Thermogutta terrifontis: one gene and its partner. The protein of the gene in region 1 binds, or shares a complex with, the protein of each later gene. Links are inferred from orthologs where the notes say so. Each region holds a gene or a part of one and is shown in the gene's direction. Other genes may lie near its edges.

Region 1 (10,200 bases):
CTGTAGGGAGCAGAGGGATTGCCGAGTCGCAGCACTGGCCCGTCGGTCTGTGCGGGATGTGATAAAAGGTAAAAACCGAAAAACAAGGCGACAAGCGGCAAAATCAAAATCCCCCATACAGATGGGTGCGCAAGTAGCTTCAGTTGCGCCACTCCAAAAAGGGCCACCGCAAAACCGATAATGCCCACCGCGATACAGAGGTAACCGGCCAGCCGAATCCACCGACTCCGTGCCGGGAACACAGCGTCCCCCGTGGCATCTCCCGAACTGGCACAATGGGCCGTCGCCTTCACACGCACCACGGTGACGGTGATATTGTCGGGACCGCCACGCAGGTTCGCCAGGTTGACGAGAGTCTCCACAGCTTCCGCCGGGGGAAGGGCGCGGACAATCTGTCCAATCTCCTCATCCGACACCTGTCCGGAAAGCCCGTCGGTGCACAGGACAAAAATATCGCCAGGCTGAACGGGGAAAGGCCCTTCAAGGTCCACTTCCACGTCCATCTGGGGGCCCAGTGATCGGGTGATGATATTCTTGGGGACGTACTGAGGTCGAATGTCCTCAGGAAGCCGTCTCAGCTCCCACGCAAGGCTGTGGTCCTGCGAAAGTTGCTCGATGACATCCCCCCGGCAGCGGTAGACGCGACTATCCCCCACTTGCGCGATCCATGCCCCGGAAGGCAGGACCGCCAGCGCACTCACCGTGGTCCCCATCCCCCGAAAATTCTCATTGGCCTGGGCACACTGAAAAATTTCCTGGTTAGCTTCCCGCACGGCCTCTCGGAGGGCTTCCGGCGGCGGCAGATCGCGGAGCTTTCGGTAAGCAAGGGGAATAACCTCTGCCGCCTTTTTGCTGGCCGTCTCCCCGGCAGCGTGGGCGCCCATGCCATCAGCCACCAGGAAAAGATGTCCGCGGTCTAAAAAAGCCTGCTGACTGCCGGCAAGATCTTCGGCGTGGGCGTCTTGATTGTTGTAGCGGCGCAAGCCAATATCGCTTTTGGCCGCCACCTCAAGACAGTCCTTCCAACTCGTTTGCGTCAGACTACTGATCATTCACTTCGCGGCCCCCTGCGTTTGGGCCCGGGATTGACGCTTTATCAATTCGTGCGAGCGGTTTCCATCGCTGCCGGTTGAACGACGACAAAGAGGCGTCCCCCCGCATTTACTTATCGACAGTCCGGGACAATCCCCTCCCCCAAATTGCACACTCTTCTAGCTTTCGCAAATTCCCTGGCCCTCCGCGTCATTGTAGTCCGTCTGACACAGTAATTCCAACCCGACCCGCACCGTGGAACAAAAGTGGACCGTCATAACGCGAGGTTTCCTCAAGTCTGACGCCGCCAGCCATACGTGCCCTGTCTGTGCATATGATTGGGCACGCGTCCGCTTCCGCCGGATGGATTTGATCTCAAATGATAGTATAAACGGCAGTAACGGCAACAACGGCAATAACGGCTGCGCTGTGGTGTGTTGGTCGTAGCGATAATCGCAGAAGTGCATTTATGTCCGGATTGAAAGAGAAAATTCTTTTCTGTGGCCGATTGCGCTTTTAGCGTGCGGTACGGTGGCGCTTTAGCAAGCCACAGGACGGTGCAAGGAGGCACGAGTTGCATGTCCCTACGATTTTCGCAACATCCTTGGCAAAAACGAGTTCTAGGTGGGCTCCTTCTCGTCGGATCAATTCTCGCATTGGGGGGAAACCTCCATGCTGCCGATCAAATCTCCCGGCTGCCGTCCGTCTCTTTCAACGAAACAAAAAACATTTCGGATGAGAAGGACTCCATTCGGATCGCGTCTGCCCGCGTGCAGGCACCAGCTCCCCTCCCTTTGGAAGTGCTTGGCCTTCGCCGCTCGGCCAAACTGGAGCTAATCGCTCAACAGGCCGACTCTCTGACTGAGAAGGGGTACGACCTAGCCGGACGAGGCGCTTACTTCGCCGCCCGGGCACAGTTTCGCGCGGCCCTTATGCTGATTGCCCAGGGGCTGGATGCTGAAGAGGGGACATCCCGACATGCCAGCGCCCTGGCACGGGCTTGGACGGCCCTCTCGGAAGCAGAAGACTTTCTGGGCTCATCCAACGCCGTGATCGGTAACACCGCCCCGGCTGAGATTATTGCACGGCACGAAACTCCTCTCCTGAAGGATCAAACGTTCATCCAGTTGACGGCGCTCGATGCTTATCGCTGTTACCTGGCCTATGCCCAGGATCTTTTTGCCCAGTCCCAAGGACGCGAAGTTGCGGGGTCGATGGCCCTGCGCGGCCTGGGAAAACTGTACATGGCAATGGCCGAAGCCCCACAGCCCGGTGTCCGCGAACCGCTGGCCCAGGCGGTCGTGTTTCTCCAGGCAGCGATTCTAGTTTGCCCTGAAAACTACATGGCGGCGAACGATCTCGGTGTCCTTTTTGCCCGTGGCAACCGCTGGGTGGAAGCCTATCAAGCTCTGACGTATGCGGCGCGAATTCGGGGGGATCAAACCGTGCTATCAAATCTGGCTAAAGTACGACAGAAGCTCGGTATCAGTGACGCCTCCCCCGGGTATTCTTCAAAATCAAGTGGTGACACCGCCCGGCTTCAGTGGCCAACCGCAACCGATACACCCCCCGTCGTGTGGGTGACCCCGGATGCAGTGCAAAAGGCTGATCGGCCCTCGCAATTTCTGAGGTCATCATCCTTGAGGGAGCAGAACAATTCCGGCCGAGGTTTGTTCGGTTGGGGCATCTTCAGCAGCCCGGCCGAGAGTCGCGAACTACCGACAGAACAGGTGAACTGGTCGGCCGCCCCTGTCGTGAATTCCGCGGCACGGACTGACCCGGCAGAATCCGAAAGTACCTCCCTCTCCGGACCTGTCCTGCAACCGGTGCCAGACTCTACAACTCTTGCCAATACGTTGTCCCAGTCGGAAACCTGGACACCCAGTTCGGCATCGCCATGTCCCCGATGTGCCGTCGATGGGTCCACCTGTGATCCCAGACATTGGGGAGGATGGGAGCGCGCTCGGCTGATTGCGTGGGAACGGTATGCTCAGGGCGAGTATGTGGGCCTTGCCCGTTCTCCGCATGTCCCAGAATATCGGTTGCGGGTGGACGACGAACTGGAAATCGTCTACCGAATCACCCGGGAGGCTACTTTAAAACCCTACCGGCTCAATGTCGGGGATCAGATACGCGTTGAGTCGGCCACCGATCCGACCCTGAATCGGGATGTCCTCATCCAACCGGACGGCACGATCACGCTTCTTCTGTTGGGGCAGGTTAAAGCAACAGGATTTACGGTCACTCAGTTGCAGCAGCGGCTGGAAGAGCTTTACCGCCGGTACTATCGGGTGCCGTCCATCACGGTAACGCCAATCCTGGTCAACAGTAAATTGGAAGACTTGCGGGCTACGGTGGACCGTCGCAACGGAGAGGGAGGTCAAGCCCAAAAGGTGCGTATCACCCCGGAGGGCACAATTTCGCTTCCCGTCCTGGGATCAGTTCGCGCGCAGGGGCTGACGCTGCGCGAGCTTCAGCTCGAACTGAACGAGCTCTATCGTCAGGAAGTGGAGGGAATCGAGGCCATCCCGATCCTCGTCCAGCGGGCGCCGCGGTACATCTATGTGCTGGGAGAAGTAGCCAATCCCGGGCGATTTGAGCTGACCGGCCCAACCACGGTGATCCAGGCCATCAGCATGGCGGGAGGTTGGAAACCAGGAGCGAATCTGCGCCAGATTGTGGTCTTCCGCCGAGGTGAAGACTGGCGCTTGATGGCAACGATGCTCAATCTGGAAGCGGCCCTGCACGGGAACAAGGCCACACCCTGCGACGAAATTTGGCTATCGGATTCCGACGTGGTCATTCTGCCGAAGAGTTTCATCCAGAGGGCGGACGATTTTATCGAACTTGTCTTCACACGTGGCATTTATGGAGTATTCCCGCTCTCCGCAACAATCAACTTTTCCAAACTGAGCACGATCTGATCGAAAGGGCTGAATCCCCGCTGCGGGCACCATGCCGCGTGTGGCAAGGGGACGGCCGAGGCCCTTTGCGCCGACCTTCAGCCATCCTGCCAGGGTTGCGGGCTCGTCTTTCTTGACAATCGACGAGCGTAACCTAGATTTTGGCAAACGGGACAACGCCCAGGTCGTTGCAATTTAATGGGAATTGATCGACCCCTGGGCATCGCCGGGTGGGAACACCCGAACTGAAGCACAGACTCGTCTTAGGACTGACTTGTCGAGGGTCAATCTATTTCCAAACATTCTGATCGCGCAGAGGAGGAACCATGGGAGCTAAAGTTTTGGTGGCGGACGATTCCAGCACCATGCGGAAGATCATCATTCGCTCACTTCAGGCGGTGGGCGTTCAGGAGGCTGTGGAGGCTGCCGACGGGAACGAGGCGATTGCCCTCTTTAAGCCCGGGGAGTACAGCCTCGTGCTCACCGACTGGAACATGCCCGGCCGATCGGGACTGGAGGTCATTCAGGCCATTCGGGCACAAGACCCCAACGTTCCGATCATCATGGTTACGACCGAAGCGGAAAAGAGCCGGGTTCTCCAGGCGATCCAGGCCGGTGTTTCGGATTACCTGGTGAAGCCTTTCACCGCCGACACACTTCGTGAAAAACTGGAAAAACACGGCTGCGCGTGCTGAGGGGCTAAACTCCGCTGAACGTGAAATCCTCGGTTGGCGACCGCGACAAAAATGAACAGCCCGGGATATGGCTTGACTATCCCGGGCTGCTTCCCCCCTGGGCACATCATGTGTGGTCCGAGTTTGGCCTGGTCCACCGGTTCCGTTACCGCGACCCGCGCTCGCGGCTCGACCGGTCTGTTGCGTGACCCGGACATCCTTTCTTATCGGCAGAGAGACCCCTCCACTTGAAAAACTCCGCAAAATCGATTTGTCCCCTAAAAGCGGTGCCACCCTCGGGGTGGATCTCTACGATGGTGCGACCGCTTCTCAACGGGGTCGGTTGACCCATCCACACCGTTGCGAGAACGTGACGTGCCACCAGTGCAACGTCTCGTTGGGCGATCCATCAACGGCCCCGCCACTCCGGAGGGACGTGCTTGTCACGTCCGCCGTTTAACATTGGATCATCCTTTCGTTCGCAACGGGCACGACAAGCGTGCCCCTCCGAAGGGATCTGCAAAGCATCCGGCGCCGCCGAATGGACCGGATTCCCGTAGCGATAATTCGTGAATCGCTCCTCCAACGCGTTCAGCTTTTGGCCTCTCCCAGCTCCAAACGGCAACTGGGGATGTTCAGATACGCGGCTTGTTGACACTCTCCCTCTCGTGTAGAGAAAATCATTGCTTTGAGGGCTCTTGTGGCCCGAATTACCTTCGTGATGCTCAATCCTTACCACAAGGAGGAAACACCATGTTGCAACGGCGAGAGTTTTTGATGTCTGCTGCTGGTGTGGCAGTTTCCGCGGGTTGGGGGCTGGCCGGTGGATCGGCCGTCCTCGCAGCGCCAGGGGAGTTCTCCCTTCCCCAGCCAGGGGCGGAGCTGAAATTTTCTAGCCAGTTAGGCGTCATTCCGGGCAAAAGCCTCGAAGAAAAGTTGGACAAAATGAAGAAATGGGGCTTTGATGCTGTGGAACTGCCGGGAGATGTCGTCGGCAAGGTGGAGATGTATGCCAAAGCCGCAGCCAACGCCGGGTTGAAGATCAGCGCGGTGTGCTGGGGATCGGCAGGCGGGGCGCTGGTCTCCGAGGATCCCGCACGCCGCGAGCAAGGAATTCAACAGATCAAGGAGGTCCTGGCCGCTGCGGGAGAACTACAGTCCACCGGTGTCATCTTTGTCCCTGCCTTTAATGGCCAGACAAAGCTGACCAATCAGGAAATCCGAAAGGTGCTCCTGGATATCTTGCCGGGAATCGGCGAGTATGCGGTCAGCGTGAAAAGCCGGGTGCTCCTGGAGCCGCTCAATCGCGGTGAGGCATTTTTCCTCCGTCAGGTTGCCGATGCCGCGGCGATCTGTCGCGATGTGAACAGCCCGGGGATCTGCCTGATGGGGGACTTCTACCACATGTACATCGAGGAGCCGAGTGATTTCGCGGCTTTCGTTGCGGGAGGCCCCTGGCTCCACCATGTCCATCTCGCGTCGCGGAAACGTGTTCTGCCCGGTCAGGACGAGCGATCCTTCATCGACGGTTTCCGGGGGCTGAAATGGGTGGGTTACAAAGATTACTGCAGTTTCGAGTGCGGTGTGCAGGGCGATCGGGAGGTGGAAATCCCCAAGGCCCTGGCGTTCCTGCGCGATCAGTGGGAAAAGGCAACTTTGCCGGGTCAGGCGTAACACATAACACGTTGGCACACGATTCACGGTCGTTGTACCACTTGATGAGGAGGCGCTTCCATGAAACGACATCTGCTTGGCTTTGCCGTGGCCATCTTGGCGCTGAGTTACCTGGCGGTGGCAGAAGAACGACGTGCCAGAAACGAGATTATCGATCCGGCAGTTGCCGCCCAGGATCCCGACTTCCACATTCAGGGAGAATATCTGGGCGAAGGTGCCCTGCCGACCGGCGGTGAAGGGAAGCTGGGAGCCCAGGTCATCGCACGCGGTGACGGAAAGTTTGAGATGTACGTGCTCGTCGGCGGGTTGCCCGGCGAAGGATGGGACCGCTCCAAGCCGCGACTGCGTGGTGAAGCCACGCGGCAGGACGGTGAGGTGACTCTCCGCGGCGAGGGTTATGAGGGAACGATCGCCGATGGCGTTCTCACGCTGAAGCACGGTCACGGGGAGGTGAAACTCCGCCGCGTGGAACGCAAAAGCCCGACGCTGGGGGCAAAACCCCCGGAGGGCGCGGTGGTCCTCTTCGACGGCAAAAATGCCGACGCCTTCGATAATGGGACCGTTCTTCCCGATGGCAGCCTGCTTTCCGGGGTGACAACCAAGGAAAAGTTCGGTGCCTATCATCTCCACCTGGAATTTCGATTGTCTTGGATGCCCAAGGCGCTCGGCCAGGCGCGCTCCAACAGCGGTGTCTATCTCCATGACTGCTATGAGGTCCAGGTTCTGGACTCCTTCGGACTGACCGGCGAGGACAACGAGTGTGGCGGCATTTACAAGGTGAAGGCCCCGGATGTCAACATGTGCCTGCCGCCGCTGGTCTGGCAAACATACGACATCGATTTCACTCCGCCCAAGTATGAGGATGGTAAGAAGGTGGCCAATGCGCGGATCACCGTGCGTCACAATGGCGTCGTGATTCACGACAATCTGGAGTTGCCGGGAGCCACGCCGGGACGTCAGCCGGAGGGCCCGCCCCCGCGTCCCATCCATCTGCAGGCCCATGGCAACCGGGTCGTTTACCGAAACATCTGGCTGGTTCCGAAGGACTGAGCTGGCCCTTGGGCATGCAAACGGCGTTCCGATCCTGGCAGGAAAATCACGCAAAAAACCGGGATTTTCCGGCCTGTTCCCAGCCCGGCCTGTAAGCTAAAATTGAGTTGCTTACGAGGCACGGCTGCCGACTGCAGCGGGACCGGACGTCTAAGAAACAGGACACAGAAGAGTTGAGTTTCAGACAGGTCCGGCCGATATAATGCATCGGTAGCCTTGATAAACACGAGACAATGATCAAACCTCCCGTCGCATATTCCGACGGAGGTGCCAACCCTTACGCGTGAACCAGGGTCGCTTTCCCGGCTTGTGCAAGTGCACGCCTGACCCTCGTTCGTCTCGCAGCGACGCATCCAGTCGCAATATCGCGGGGGGTTTGATTGAACAAAACCGCCGGAACCCTTTTCCTGGGTTGCGGCGGTTTTTGTTTTTACCTGTGTTAAGCCAGTCCTTCCGCCTCAGCTTCGACACTGCGCATCCCGTCCGGCTTGCATTCCGAAAAGAGAGTTCTCAAAATGCGGGCAGAAACGGCGGCGTTAGAAAGGGTTGCCACTTGCGGTTCGGGCCTGAACGAGAGCATTGGAGCCGATCCGTAAACCAGGAAACATTTTCCATAACGGCCCGAGGGCCAGGACTCCGGCCCTTGCCCGATTAATCCGAGAGGGAAACTTGAATGGATACGGTGTGGGAACGAGCTCGATTGCTTCGAGTGGGTTGGGTGTGCTGCTTTCTGCTCGCCGCGTCGAGCTTCGAATCAAATCAAATGCTGCGGGGAGAGAACACCCCCGGGGATGGAACAGTCACCCTCGAGCTTGCCGACCAGGAAGATGTGTACATTTCCGGCGAAGAGGGCTACCACACATACCGAATCCCTTCCCTCATCGTGGCCGCGGATGGCTCCCTTCTCGCATTCTGCGAGGGTCGCAAACACGGCCGTGGTGACTCGGGGGACATCGATCTTCTGGTGAAACGATGGGACCCCACTGAGAAAGCCTGGACCCGCCAGTCTATCGTCTGGGACGACGGTCCCAATACCTGCGGCAATCCCTGCCCTGTTCTCGATCGCCAAACTGGTATCATCTGGCTCTGGATGACGCACAATCTGGGCGAGGACCGCGAGCCGGAAATCGTGGCCAGAAAAAGTCGTGGCACACGAACGGTGTGGCTCACCTGCAGTACTGATCACGGCCGAACGTGGAGCTCCCCGATCGACATGACCGAAAGAGTCAAACTGAAGAATTGGACGTGGTACGCCACCGGGCCGGGATGCGGCATCCAAACCCGGTCAGGTCGTTTAATCATTCCGTGCGATCACATTGATGATGCTGGCAATTGGGGGTCGCACGTTCTATACAGCGACGACCACGGCCAGACATGGCATCTGGGTGGCTCGGTCGGCCCGCAGACCAACGAATGTGAGGTGGTCGAGCTGGCCGATGGCCGCCTGCTCCTCAACATGCGAAACTACAACCGAAAATTCCCATGCCGTGCCGTCGCCGAAAGCCACGATGGTGGGCTCACATGGTCGGCCGTCAGGTATGACACCACACTCGTGGAACCGGTATGCCAGGCAAGCATCCGAAGGATCGAGGGCCTTTCATTCGACGGGCAGCCACTGATCGCTTTCAGCAACCCGGCCGACGCTAGGGAGCGAAAGAAACTGACCGTCCGCGTGAGCGCTGATTCCTGCCAAAGCTGGCCGTGGAGTCTCGAGGCGTGGTCTGGCCCGGCAGCCTATAGCTGCCTGGCTTCGCCGCGTGACGGGACTGTTTTGGTGCTTTACGAACGAGGCAACACCCACCCCTATGAACGGATCAGCCTGGCACGAATCGTCGTCAAAGTGGCATCAGCACCAAAAAAATCAAGCGGCGCGACGAGCAGCGGAAAGATCGGCAACTGAGCGGCTACGGGGAGTCAATTATTATGCTGGACCGGTGGTTTCGTCTTCGGGAAAACAAGACAACGGTTTCCACCGAGATATTGGCCGGAGTCACCACCTTTCTCACGATGGCCTATATTATCGTCGTGCAACCGCAGGTTCTGTCCGGTCGAATGTTTGGTCTGGACACGGGCATGGACTTTGGGGCCGTCACCTCGGCCACCTGCATTTCTGCCGCCATAGCCACGCTTATCATGGGGCTTTATGCGCGGTATCCCATTGCCCTGGCTCCTGGCATGGGTGAAAACTTCGTGTTCACGCTTTCTCTTATCCCGGCCGCCCAGGTCTGGATCGCGACAGAAGTTCAAAGCGGCCGATTGACACCCGACGCGACCACCCCGTGGAGTATCGCTCTGGGTGTGATTTTCTATTCTGGAGTTCTCTTTTTTCTGCTCTCCGTGCTGGGCCTGCGGGAAAAACTGCTCGAGGCCGTCAGCCCCAGCATGCGCAATGCCATTGCCTCGGGCATCGGACTGTTTATTGCCCTCCTGGGACTCCAAGGAGCGTCGATCATCATCGGCACCCCCAGCCAGATTGTGAAATTGAGCCCCCGACTGGCCAGCCCTGACGTGATCGTCTTTTTCGTCGGGCTGCTGGTGACGGCAGGCCTTTATTCCCGTCGCATTCCCGGCTCCATCGTCGTCGGGATAATCGCTGCGACCGTGTTGGCCGTACTGCTTCAATGGGGAGTGCAAAAGGTGCCCGGGTTGGCAGAGAATCCTCTGGTGAAGGAATCGGCTCTCGTTCAGCGATTTGCACCGGCCGGTCAGCTTTTCTCGTCTCCGCCCTCGATGGCCAAGACTTTCGCCAAAATGGACCTGATTCACGCCCTGGCTCCGCCCATGATTCCGTTCATTTTCATCTTCTTGTTCATGGATCTTTTCGACACGCTGGGCACACTGGTGGGTGTGAGTGAACAGGCAGGCTT
Region 2 (10,785 bases), 1.7 Mb from region 1 along the record:
TGAAGCGCCCCTACATCCTCGGCCACCTTCTACCCCCCCCACAGGTAGACGTCGCCAGCGTCTCCTACCGTTGGCGCAGGGTGGAAAGGCCTCTATCATGAAGTTTTTCAGGTTTTGGAAATAGCCACGCGAAAGGTGATTCTCGGAAAAGAGGGTGAAGAATCGATGCGGACGAGACCACGGACGAAATTTTACCACCTTTTGCACAATCGGCGATGTCCAAAATGTGGTGCTAAGCTCAACACACAACGCACCCGGTGCAAACGGTGCGCCCAGGTGGTCCCCCGACCGAAAAAGCCCAAGTGATTCGTCAGTAAGCCTTCCACTACCGTGTTGGGCTACCGCCTCCCCGCGGTACTGAATCTGCCGCGCTGTATGCCCTTGCGGAAGTGGCTGGGCCGGGGTGGGCGTTTAAGTCAACAAATCCGCCGGGCGATGCCAATCGGTGACTGTTTAAAGACCTGGGGCAATGCGAAATTCCATCCTTCATCTGGCTGATCTCCATTTGGGAGCTGCACCGCAGCCCGAAATCGATGAACGTTATCGTTCGCATCTCCTGGCCGCCCGGCACGACCTTTTGGATCGCCTCGCCACCTGGATTGCCCGCCCAGACTGTCCGGTGGGGCTGGTGCTCATTGCCGGCGATCTGTTCGATGAATATGCTCCTGCGGCTGACCTGGTCGCAAGCGTCCGAACTGCTCTGGGAAAAATCGCTCAGGTGGTCCCGGTGATCACTGTGCCGGGCAACCATGACGAATTCAGCTATGCCCAGTGTGTGTACCGGCAGCCGGGCTGGCCGGGCTTCCTCGTCAATACTCCCCATCCCGAGGTGGTTTGGAGGGGAGACCTGGTGGGACGCCAATGCGCTGTTGTCTCGGCGGCCTATCAGGCCGGAAAAGTTCCCCCCGGACATAAGCTAACTTTGCCATCGCGAAAAGATATTCTCCCCACGAATCCCGACGACGCCCTTCTCATTGGCCTGTTTCACGCGACGGTGGCAGATTATTTCCCACCCCACGTGATCGAAAGCGAACGGTGTTTCTGGATTTCCCACCGAGAAGCAGCGGAGCTTGGCTACGATTACCTGGCCCTTGGACATATCCACAGCCGAAGAGAATGGCTCGCACGGCGCTGCGTGGCGCATTATCCAGGGCCACCGGTGGGACCACGGCTTTCGGATCCGGGCAGCGGTTGTTTTTCCCTTGTGAGATGGGATCACGGTCAGCTTCGCATTGAATCTCTCAGTGAGGCCGGTCTTTTGGGCTGTGCCTGGAAAATCCTGGAAATCCACGTGCGGCCGGACGAAACTGCCGAGCAACTCGGGGAGCGTATCGTCAGGCAGTGTGGGGATGGCCCTTCGGAAAACTCCGTCACATGGATTCATGGTGTTCGACTCACAGGTCACACGCTGTGTCCTGATCTGGTGGAGCAACTCAAAAAGTTCTTGTGCGAGAAGGCCCTCCCCTGTGTGGTGACGGCCGAGGGGCTGGAACAACTGGTGTCTCCGGACATTGAAGCCCTGGCTGCGGAAGAGAGCCTTGTGGGATATTTTGTACGGCAGTGGCAGGAGTGGAAACAGAAAGGCAACGTGGCTGCCCAAGAGAGTACCGCGGTCCTTCATGAGGGGCTTCTGGCCCTGGGATGGCGACGGACGGAGGGGCGATCCAACTCATGACGCGGGTTGTCTTAACGGCGCTGGAGGTGGTCAATTGTGGTCCCTGGCGGGGGCGGCATCGGTTCGAGTTCTCGAGGCAGGGCCTGTGTGTGTACTGTGGCCCGAACGAAACAGGCAAAACCACCCTGCTTCGTCTCGTGGCGGCGATTCTCTGGGATTACGATCCACCCGACCGTAACTGGTATGTGGCCGAGGGACCGTATCAGGCAGCGTTGGAATACGCGCGGATCCCGATTAACAAAGATCGAGAAAGCGCCTCCGCTACCTGTGACGGTGAGTTTCGTGTGGAGCGCGATTTCCACACCCACCGCGTGGAACTTCAAACCAGGGCAGAAGAAGGCTGGAGGCCTCTCCACCTATCTCGTCACCGGCGGCGCGGACGAACCGCTGATGCCGAGCAGTGGACGTCGCTGACCCAGAAGTACTTTGCCTCCATTTCCGCCGAAGCGTTCGTCCGCCTGGCGATGCTGAGCCCTCCGTTTGATCCACAATCGGACGGCCAGGGGAGAATCATTCAATCGTTGATCGCCGGTGCGGGAGAGAATACCAAGGACCAGGCCCTCGGCCTCCTCCTCAAACGGCATCGGGACATCACCAGAGAATCGCGGGCGGCCGGGCTTGCCACTGCCGATGCCCGTACTCCCGGTGAACTGGATGAACTCCGTCAAAAGCGGCAGGAGCTCGAAAACGCCATTCGTCAGGCGGAACAGCACCTCGAAACGGGACTGCGTATCCGTGAAGAGATTGAAGGTCTGGCGCGATCGATCAGCGAAAAGGAAAAGACCCGGCAGGACCGGAAGCTGGAACTGGAAGTGCTGGACCGTGTCCGCCAATTTCGTCGGGAACATCGCCTCAAAGCAGAGACCCGGGACCGCCTGAAAAAAGCAAAGGACGAGTGGCAGCGCCTCCTCCAGGAAGAAGCGACGCTTCAGGTAGCCGCAGAACAGTTTCCCGTGTTTTTGCGGAAGGCCACCCCGGAAGCACGAAAACGGTGGTATGAACAGTTGCAGGGCTACCGGGACCTGGCCCGAGATGTGGCCGAGAGAGCCCGCCGACTGGCTTCTTCGAATCCCCGGGAACGGTTTGCCGACGTTTGCCACTGGCCGGAAGACGCACCCCAGCAGATTGAACGTCTTCAACAAGAGATTGACCATCTGAAAAAGGCGGAAGAACGGCTCGCGCAATCCCGGTTGGAGTGGCAGCGGGTTCAGCCCGTCATTGATCGCGGACGCCAGTGGCCAGTGGTTTTGGGTGGGGCTGCCGTCGGGGGCGGAGTTGTCGCAGGGATTTTGGGTCTGCTCGGATACGTGCTGTTGGGCGTGGTTGCGGGTTTGCTTGTGGCGGTGGCCGCGGGATGGGGCATCTCCCGGGTCTATCGACCCACACGCTGGCCGGCAGAGTACACTCTCCGCCAGCAGGAAGTGGAACAGTGCGAAGAGGCGTTGCGTCAGGTGCGGGAAAGCGTGGAACGAGTGGCGAGCAGCATTGAAGCGTGGGCGGGTACCCGGGATCTCAAGCAGCTCCATCGGGGACTGGGACGCTACCAGGCTTTCCTGGAGGCTCGCGAAAATTTTTCTCGGGAGCAGCAAAGTCTGGAAGAAGCGCGGGGCCGTCTGCTGCTTGCTGCGGTGCCGGAGGAAGTTCTCGAGCTTTGCGGTATTCCCCCGGAGGAACGCACCAGTTCTGGGCGGCTCTTGGAAGAGGCACAGCTCGCGCAGGGATTCAAACTGCTGGAAGAATTTCTCCACTGGGAACAGAAGCATGGTTCACTCGAGCAGCAAAGGGAGACGCTTCTCCGCAGCGTGGGAGTCTCAACAGGGCAGGAACTAGAAGAGAATCTGAAGAAGGTTGAGGAGGATTTCCACATCCTTCTCGCGGAGCTGGGCCAGTTTAAGCGGGAAAGTCCGCTGGCCGAAGATGCGTGGAACTGGGAGGCCGACCATTTGGAGCGTGAGGTGGGCCAGCGCAACGAAGAGCTGGCGAGGCTGGAGCAGACTCTGGAAGAACTTCGCCGTCAACGCAACGACCGGGAGACGGAGCTTGCACGCTGGGAAGGGCAGAACATGGTTAACGTGGCTCGGGCTCGGGAAGAATTGGCATCCATCGACGAGCAGTTGAAGCAGTTGGAAATGCGTGCCAGGGCGATTGTCCAGGCTTCCCGATTGATTGGGGAGGCCTACCAGCTTTATTCATCACGCCATCGGGAAGCATTTCAAAAGGGGATCAACAGACTCATGGCCGACTGGACAGGACGCCAGGATCGCGAGTTCTGCGTCGATGGGGATTTTGTCGTCGGTTTTCGGATTTTTGCGGGAAACCCGAACGGCCAGGAGGTCTTCGGGTGGGAAAAATTGAGCCAGGGCACGCGGGATCAGCTCGCGCTGGCCATCCGCTGGGCAGTGCTCGATCGTCTGGCAGGCGAGGTCATTTTGCCGCTCCTTCTCGACGATTGTTTCCACATGTGGGACGAGAACCGACGCGAAAATCTGCGACAGTTTCTCCACGCACATCCCGAAAGGCAAATCATCCTCGTCACGCACGATGAGCGCTTTCTCTCATGGGGACAGCCGGTCGTCCATCACCGGTTGCAGGAAGAATAATTGTCCAGGGCTGGCCGCAGGTGGTGCGACAGCACCCATTGCATCAGACAGACGCTTTTCCCGAACCGCCCCGAAATCGAACTGTCTTTTGATTGTTCTCCTTGGTGCGTTTCCGCCTGAGGGTGGGTGAACCGCGCCAGCCGGTCGCTAATTCACCTTTTTCTGAAAATGATGCAGAGGCCATAAATCCGGATTGAGCCGGGTCGGGGCGGATCGGTGGCACAAATCGACTCTGCGAGCAACCGGCGATCCACCATCCATGGGAATAACCGGGGATTCACCGCCTGGTTCGGGAATCCCGCGTCATAAGCTCGAACCGGAACAACCCACTTTCGCGAGTTGCCATGTCATTTTTGCGACCTATCTTTTCTTAGCCAGATGAAGAGAGGTCGCCTCTCTGAAGAGAAGGATTCGCATTCCCGCCATACGATGGGAATCCATCGCCAATTTTAGGAAATTTCCAACAGGGAGGTCGCGGAGAGGCATGCCGCGAGTTTTCCCACCCAGGTAGCTGGCATTTGTCACCCGCCTGAACGACCTGCCAACGAGAAGCTGTGACCATGGATGCTTACCTGAGCGATGACATGTTTCAGGAAATGCTGGGGGATTTCCTGGATGAAGCCACTCAGCTTCTGGATCGCCTCAATGAGAACTTGTTGACGCTCGACGAGTGGTTGCGGCAGCGGCCACCCAGCGACGCCACCACGTTTGACGTGGAAACTCTGAATGAAATGTTTCGCGCCGCCCACAGCCTGAAAGGGCTGTCGGCGATGCTTAATCTCACCAATATCAATCAATTGACACACAAGCTGGAGAATCTGTTCGATGCGGCACGGAAAAATGAGCTGCGGCTTGATCACGACGTGGTGGACTTGATGTTTCGGGCCGCCGACCGCTTGCGGGCAATGGTGGAAGCCCTCAAGGATCCGACGCCTGAACCGATTGAGGCGGCCGATGTCGTTGAGGCGATGATACGCGTTCTGGAGGGAGAACGAGCCAGCGCGTCATCCCTGTCCAGGCATGTGGAACAGGTTCTCGATCACGCCGTGCAGGGAGTGCAACAGGTTCTCACCGAGGAGGGATCGCCACCACAGGAAAGGCCTCTCTCGTTGGCCGTGCCAAAAGAGTTTCTGGACCGCGCTATCGCGGAATTCCAGCAGGTGACCGATGAGGCCGATCTTAACTCGAAATATCTGGCCCTTTTCATTGACGAGTTGGAGCAGGGCCTCGACTCGTTGAGCGAGACGCTGGTGGCCGTGGAAGGTGGGGGCACCCGCGAGGAATTGGAGAACATTCTCTGCACCGCCCACCGGATCAAAGGAGCGGCAGCTTCGGTCGGTTTCCATCGGGCCTCGAAACTGGCTCATCTGATGGAAGATGTCCTTCAGATGCTGCTTGATCAGGGCAAGAGTCTTACCTCCGAGCTCAACGATTGGCTGCTGAGGGCCACGGATAGCCTTCGTGAATTCCTGGAACAGCTTCGCCAGGGAACAGCTCCCACGGTAGATTTCACGCCCGCTGCCGCAGCATTGCTGGCTTATCAGCAGGTGGTGGCGCAGGGGGTAAACCGGGCGGAACAGGTGAGTCGCCATTCTCCGGAAAATAACGAGGTTGCGCGCTCTGGACAGCCTCAACCGGAGGAGAACGCGTCGAATCAATGGCCGCCGGCTCAACTCCTGGAAAAAGCCCGTGAATTCGATCGAGCGGTCATTGTCGGCCGCGTCGAGCTGCAACCCGGTTTACAGTTGAGTGGACTGAAAGGCCAACTGCTCCACGAAAAACTCTGCCACATCGGCGAGGTCCTGGAATACATTCCTCCTGTCGACGAACTGGAAGATCGCGAGACCCTTCCTGCCGTAGAGTTCATCGTCGCCACCGAGAGATCCCTGGAGGAAGTAACCCAGGTGCTCCGCGTGGGAGGGGTGCGGGGCATTAAACTGCATCCACTCACTCCCGAACGGGTTGTCTCTCCAGGCAATGCAGCAGTTGGGAACAGCAAATCAGACGGGGTTGTGCGCGGCGGGGCAGCACAGGCAGCAGTAAAAGGGAACACGGGCCTGCCGATTTCTTCAACCCATCCAGATGACCAGGGAAACACCAAGGCGAAAACCGCGGAATCGGCCAAGAGTGTGGAAACACTCCGCGTGGACATTGAGCGTCTGGATCAGCTCATGAACCTGGCCGGCCAGCTTGTGATCACACGCGCAAGGCTGACTGAACTGTCGGAAAAGCTCAAACAGCGGTTCCACGGTAATCGGGCTGTTCAGATACTGCGCGGCGTGAAAGACTCCCTGGAAAGGCTTGCCGCCTGGTCAGACGTTGATGGGCCATCGCGCAATTCAGCAGGTCTCAGCCGCCTTTCCTGGAATCGGCTGGAGAAAGAGCTGGACCTGCTCAGCCAGGAACTGGAAGCAGTTGCCGAAGCCCGCGTCGCTGTCAACCAGCTTATGGAGGCCGTCCATCAGCTCGATCGTGTCACGGATGGAATACAACGGGCGGTGATGGAGACGCGGATGGTGCCCATCGGGCCACTCTTCAATCGGTTTAAACGGGTGGTCCGCGATGTGACCCGTCTGAATGGGAAACACATCCAGCTCGTGATCAATGGAGAAAAAACCGAGCTTGATAAACGGATGATCGATGAACTGGGCGATCCGCTCATCCATCTGGTCCGCAATGCCGCGGACCACGGAATTGAGCCGCCAGAAGTGCGGGCAAAGCTGGGCAAACCGCCGGTCGGAACCATCACGCTCAACGCTTTCCATCGTGGGAACTCCATCGTGATTGAAGTGAGCGATGATGGGAAGGGGCTGGATGCCGATCGGATTCTCAAGAAAGCCCTCGATCGCAATCTCATCAGTCCTGCCCAGGCAGAAAAAATGTCTCGCGAGGAGATTTACCAGCTCATTTTTCTGCCCGGCCTGAGTACCGCCGAGAAAGTCACGGAGGTCTCCGGCCGCGGAATGGGCATGGACATCGTCAAAGCCAAGATCGAAGAACTGAGCGGTGCCATTGAACTGGCGAGTGAACCGGGCGTGGGAACAAAGGTCACCATCAAGTTACCGCTCACCCTGGCGATCTTGCCTAGCCTGCTGGTGCGGATTGACGGTGACGTCTTCGCCATGCCCATCGAGGCAGTGCGTGAGATCGTGGCCGCCCGTCGTGATAACCTGACGACCGTCCACGGGATGAAAACCGCCCGCATTAGGGACCGCGTCATTTCGGTCATTGAGCTGGGAGAGGTGTTTGCCTCGCACTGCTATGGGTCGTGTTTCGGGGATGGTTCCCGCGAAGAAACAACCCTGGTTGTTTTAGGTGACGAGGAGCACGAAGTCGGGCTGGTGGTGGACGAGGTCCTCGGCGAAGAGGATGTCGTCATCAAATCGATCGCTGAAAACTATCGCAATATCCCGGGTATTGCCGGGGCGAGCATTCTGGGGAACGGCCGCGTGTCGCTCATTCTCGACGTGGCCGCCCTTTTGGGCATGATCGGACGTCGGAGTGCGGCATATTCATGAAGGAGTGCGTGGCTTCGAGAACAAGGGGTGGAACGGAGTTCGGTGTCTCGTGTGTCCTTTTTAATGAGCATGCGTGAACTGTCAAAGGAACACTCATGACCAGCACCGTTGCAACCAACCGAGCAGAAATCTTTCGTCCCCTCTTTGCCGCTGCCACTTATGATGCGTCAGCGGCGATGTGCCGGTGGACGGATGGATTGATCACCCTGACTCTCGATGAGGTGCGGGAAATCCCGCTTCATTCAGTGACCAGCGAACTCGGATTCGGCGATGACCTCCTCACCATGGTGATCCTGGGGGTCGAATCGGATCCGGGCACCGTGCTGATCCTCACTTTCGACGAGGATAACGCTCGACAACTGGCGGCCACTTTAACCCGACGCGTTCGCAACACCAGTCCCGAATGGGATGAACTGGAGATTTCGGCGCTTACGGAAACAGGCAACATCTTGGGATGTGCCTACATGAACGCATTGACCCGATTGCTCGGCCGTGCCATCATCCCCAGTCCGCCGTATTTCGTACGCGATTATTTTGCCAGCGTCATCCAGCAGGCCCTGGTAGAGCAGGCTGCCGCATCGGATATGGCGCTCATTGGTCGGACCGGGTTCCATCGTGAAGGGGAGGCCCTGAACTGGCACGTGCTTTTCGTGCCATCTCCAGAATTCCGTCGGATGCTGGAAAATGCCATCGCCATCAAACCGAAGAACTGAATTCAAAAACCGTCCCAGGCACCCAAGGAAGACAAACCACCCATTGAGATAACGGTAGGGAATAACCATGCACAGTCTGGCAAATCCTGGAACAATTCCCGTCAAAGGACAGGCGATCAACGTCGGGATGGGCCAGATCGCCACAGGTGATCGTGCCACCCAGTTCACATCGGTTCTCGGATCGTGTGTGGCGGTTGTCCTGTGGCATCCCCGGCTGAGCCTGGCGGCCATTGCCCATGTGGTGCTTCCTAAATCACATGGGCAGAACGGTCAGCCGGGAAAATTTGCCGATACGGCGATTCCCTACATGCTGGAGCAACTCGCCAGAATGGGCTGCCCCAAACCGGGACTTGTGGCGAAAATTGCAGGCGGCGCGAACATGTTCCGCGTGGGTGGCCCCCTGCAAATTGGAGACGATAATGTTGCGACTATCCGGGAGATTTTGAAGATGGCGGGCATCCCCATTACCGCCGAAGATGTGGGAGGAACTCACGGAAGAAAAATCACCTTCACCTGCAGCACCGGCGAAATGCTCATCGAGATTGCCGGTGAGAAGGCGAAGGTGATCTGATTGATCTGTGTCAGCACCCGCTCCTGCGATGAGTTCAGGACTGCGGCGAAAAATGATGGTTACGGCAGTTGGGGCGGCTCAACTTTGGGAAATTCGCCGGAAAGGGCCTTCAGGAACTCCACAAGGTCCTTCTGTTGCTCGGGAGTGATCTTGGCTTCTCGAACGGTGTCGAACTCCTCGGATCGGTGGGGATTATCAATTCCACCCGCCGCCATCACGGCGACCGCTTCCTCAAGTGTGGCGGCACTGCCGTCGTGGAAATACGGAGCCGTGTTGGCAACCTCTCGCAGGCTGGGAACACGGAACTTGCCGAAATCCTCATCCTTTCCCGTGACGGCCTTGCGGCCTTCGTCCGGCTTTTCCTTGTTCATGCCCACACCCGCGTTGTAGAACTCATAGCTGCTGAAAAGGGGTGGGGTGTGGCAGTCCGCACAGCCAGATTCTTCAAACACCTTAAGCCCGCGCTTCTGCGCCTCGGTGAGGGCGTTTTGATCACCCGCCCGATACCGGTCATACGGTGAATTGCCGCTCAGCACCGTGCGTTCAAAAGCGGCGATGGCCTTGGCGAAATTCTCCGGCGTGACCCCTGTTCCGAACACTTTCTGAAACAGCTCCTTATACTGGGGAATCCCGTCCAGTGTCTGCACCATCCCCTCGATGGTGTGGCCCATCTCGATCGGATTGGCTACCGGTCCCAGCGCTTGCTCCTCGAGGGTTTTCGCTCGACCATCCCAGAACTGCGAGGTTGCATAGGCGGCATTGATAACGGTGGGGGCATTGCGGGTGCCTACCTGGCCGTGGATGCCCTTGCTCGTTGGCGTGTGTTCCGCCCAGGCCATGTTTGGATCGTGGCACGTCGCGCAGGAGACTGAGCCATCCGCACTGACGCGCTTATCAAAGTACAACATCTTGCCCAGCTCGATTTTCTCCACGGTCATGGGATTGTCTTCCGGAATGGGGAGAGGGGGAAGCCCCAGCGGTACTTTAACTTCGTACGGAGTTCCCTGAGGGGCTGCGCTCTGCGCTCCGGCGGGCGCGGATTCAGCGGGCTTCTCAGCAGGACTTGGGGCCTCTTCCTTGGGTTTTTCCGCCGATTCCTGCGGCGCGGCGGGTTGCGCAGGTTGGCTCTCGGTTGCTGGGGAGGTCATTTCCGGAGCGGGCATGGCCTCCTGCTGCGCCGGAGCTGGGGCTGTCTCCTGAGTCTCAGGCTTCGCCGCCTCCTCGGAGGGTGCCGGCTGCTGCGGTTGCTCGGCCGGTTGTGCCTCACTGGGTTGAGGAGCTGCCTCAGTTGTTGAGGGCGCCGCGGACTCGGCCGTACTCGGCGTGGCTTCGCTTGCGGCGGGCCCTGTTGTATGCGCGGCCGGTTTTTGCCCGCGCTCAGTGGCAGGTTTTGGACAACCGGTCAGGAAAGCGACAGCGATCAAACACACAAGCCATCGGGAAAGTGTTTTCTGCAGCATGACCATCCTCCACTTGCCAGCCAGAGTTTGCCATCGGACTACCGGGCAAACGGACATTTCACCGCGATGTTTCCAAAAAGATACAAGCCGTTTCCACATCCGCCGCCCGCCTTGCCACACTCTCGAAAGCCTGACGCAATCCGATGCGGAATTTCGTCAGTTAAAATTCATCGCTCAGTTTAGCCGGTTCATGACTCGATGCAAGAGTGGGTCGGTGCCATGATAGAAAATTTTACAAATTGGGGTCT

What was found.
Region 2: the proteins of THTE_RS10875 (region 1) and THTE_RS17010 are in contact, whole or in part, in a solved structure (PDB 1A0O), measured with the Escherichia coli proteins. The link is inferred for Thermogutta terrifontis from one-to-one orthologs.

Annotation. Positions count from the first base shown.
Region 1 is NZ_CP018477.1:2,920,172-2,930,371, forward strand. What follows is about bases 3,001-5,945. They hold THTE_RS10875 (response regulator), read left to right. Parts: upstream 3,001-4,261; coding sequence 4,262-4,630; downstream 4,631-5,945. Other genes in these bases: THTE_RS10870 (polysaccharide biosynthesis/export family protein), read left to right, coding at 3,001-3,956; THTE_RS10880 (sugar phosphate isomerase/epimerase family protein), read left to right, coding at 5,363-5,945. In the rest of the region: THTE_RS10865 (PP2C family protein-serine/threonine phosphatase), read right to left, coding at 1-1,052; more of THTE_RS10870, read left to right, coding at 1,611-3,000; more of THTE_RS10880, read left to right, coding at 5,946-6,283; THTE_RS10885 (3-keto-disaccharide hydrolase), read left to right, coding at 6,344-7,333; THTE_RS10890 (sialidase family protein), read left to right, coding at 8,007-9,233; THTE_RS10895 (NCS2 family permease), read left to right, coding at 9,257-10,200. UniProt on the Escherichia coli protein: Involved in the transmission of sensory signals from the chemoreceptors to the flagellar motors.
Region 2 is NZ_CP018477.1:4,588,102-4,598,886, reverse strand. What follows is about bases 4,464-7,993. They hold THTE_RS17010 (chemotaxis protein CheA), read left to right. Parts: upstream 4,464-4,835; coding sequence 4,836-7,793; downstream 7,794-7,993. Other genes in these bases: THTE_RS17005 (chemotaxis protein CheC), read left to right, coding at 7,889-7,993. Outside these bases: THTE_RS17020 (metallophosphoesterase family protein), read left to right, coding at 470-1,675; THTE_RS17015 (hypothetical protein), read left to right, coding at 1,672-4,275; more of THTE_RS17005, read left to right, coding at 7,994-8,506; THTE_RS17000 (chemotaxis protein CheD), read left to right, coding at 8,574-9,077; THTE_RS16995 (cytochrome-c peroxidase), read right to left, coding at 9,137-10,537. UniProt on the Escherichia coli protein: Involved in the transmission of sensory signals from the chemoreceptors to the flagellar motors. CheA is autophosphorylated; it can transfer its phosphate group to either CheB or CheY.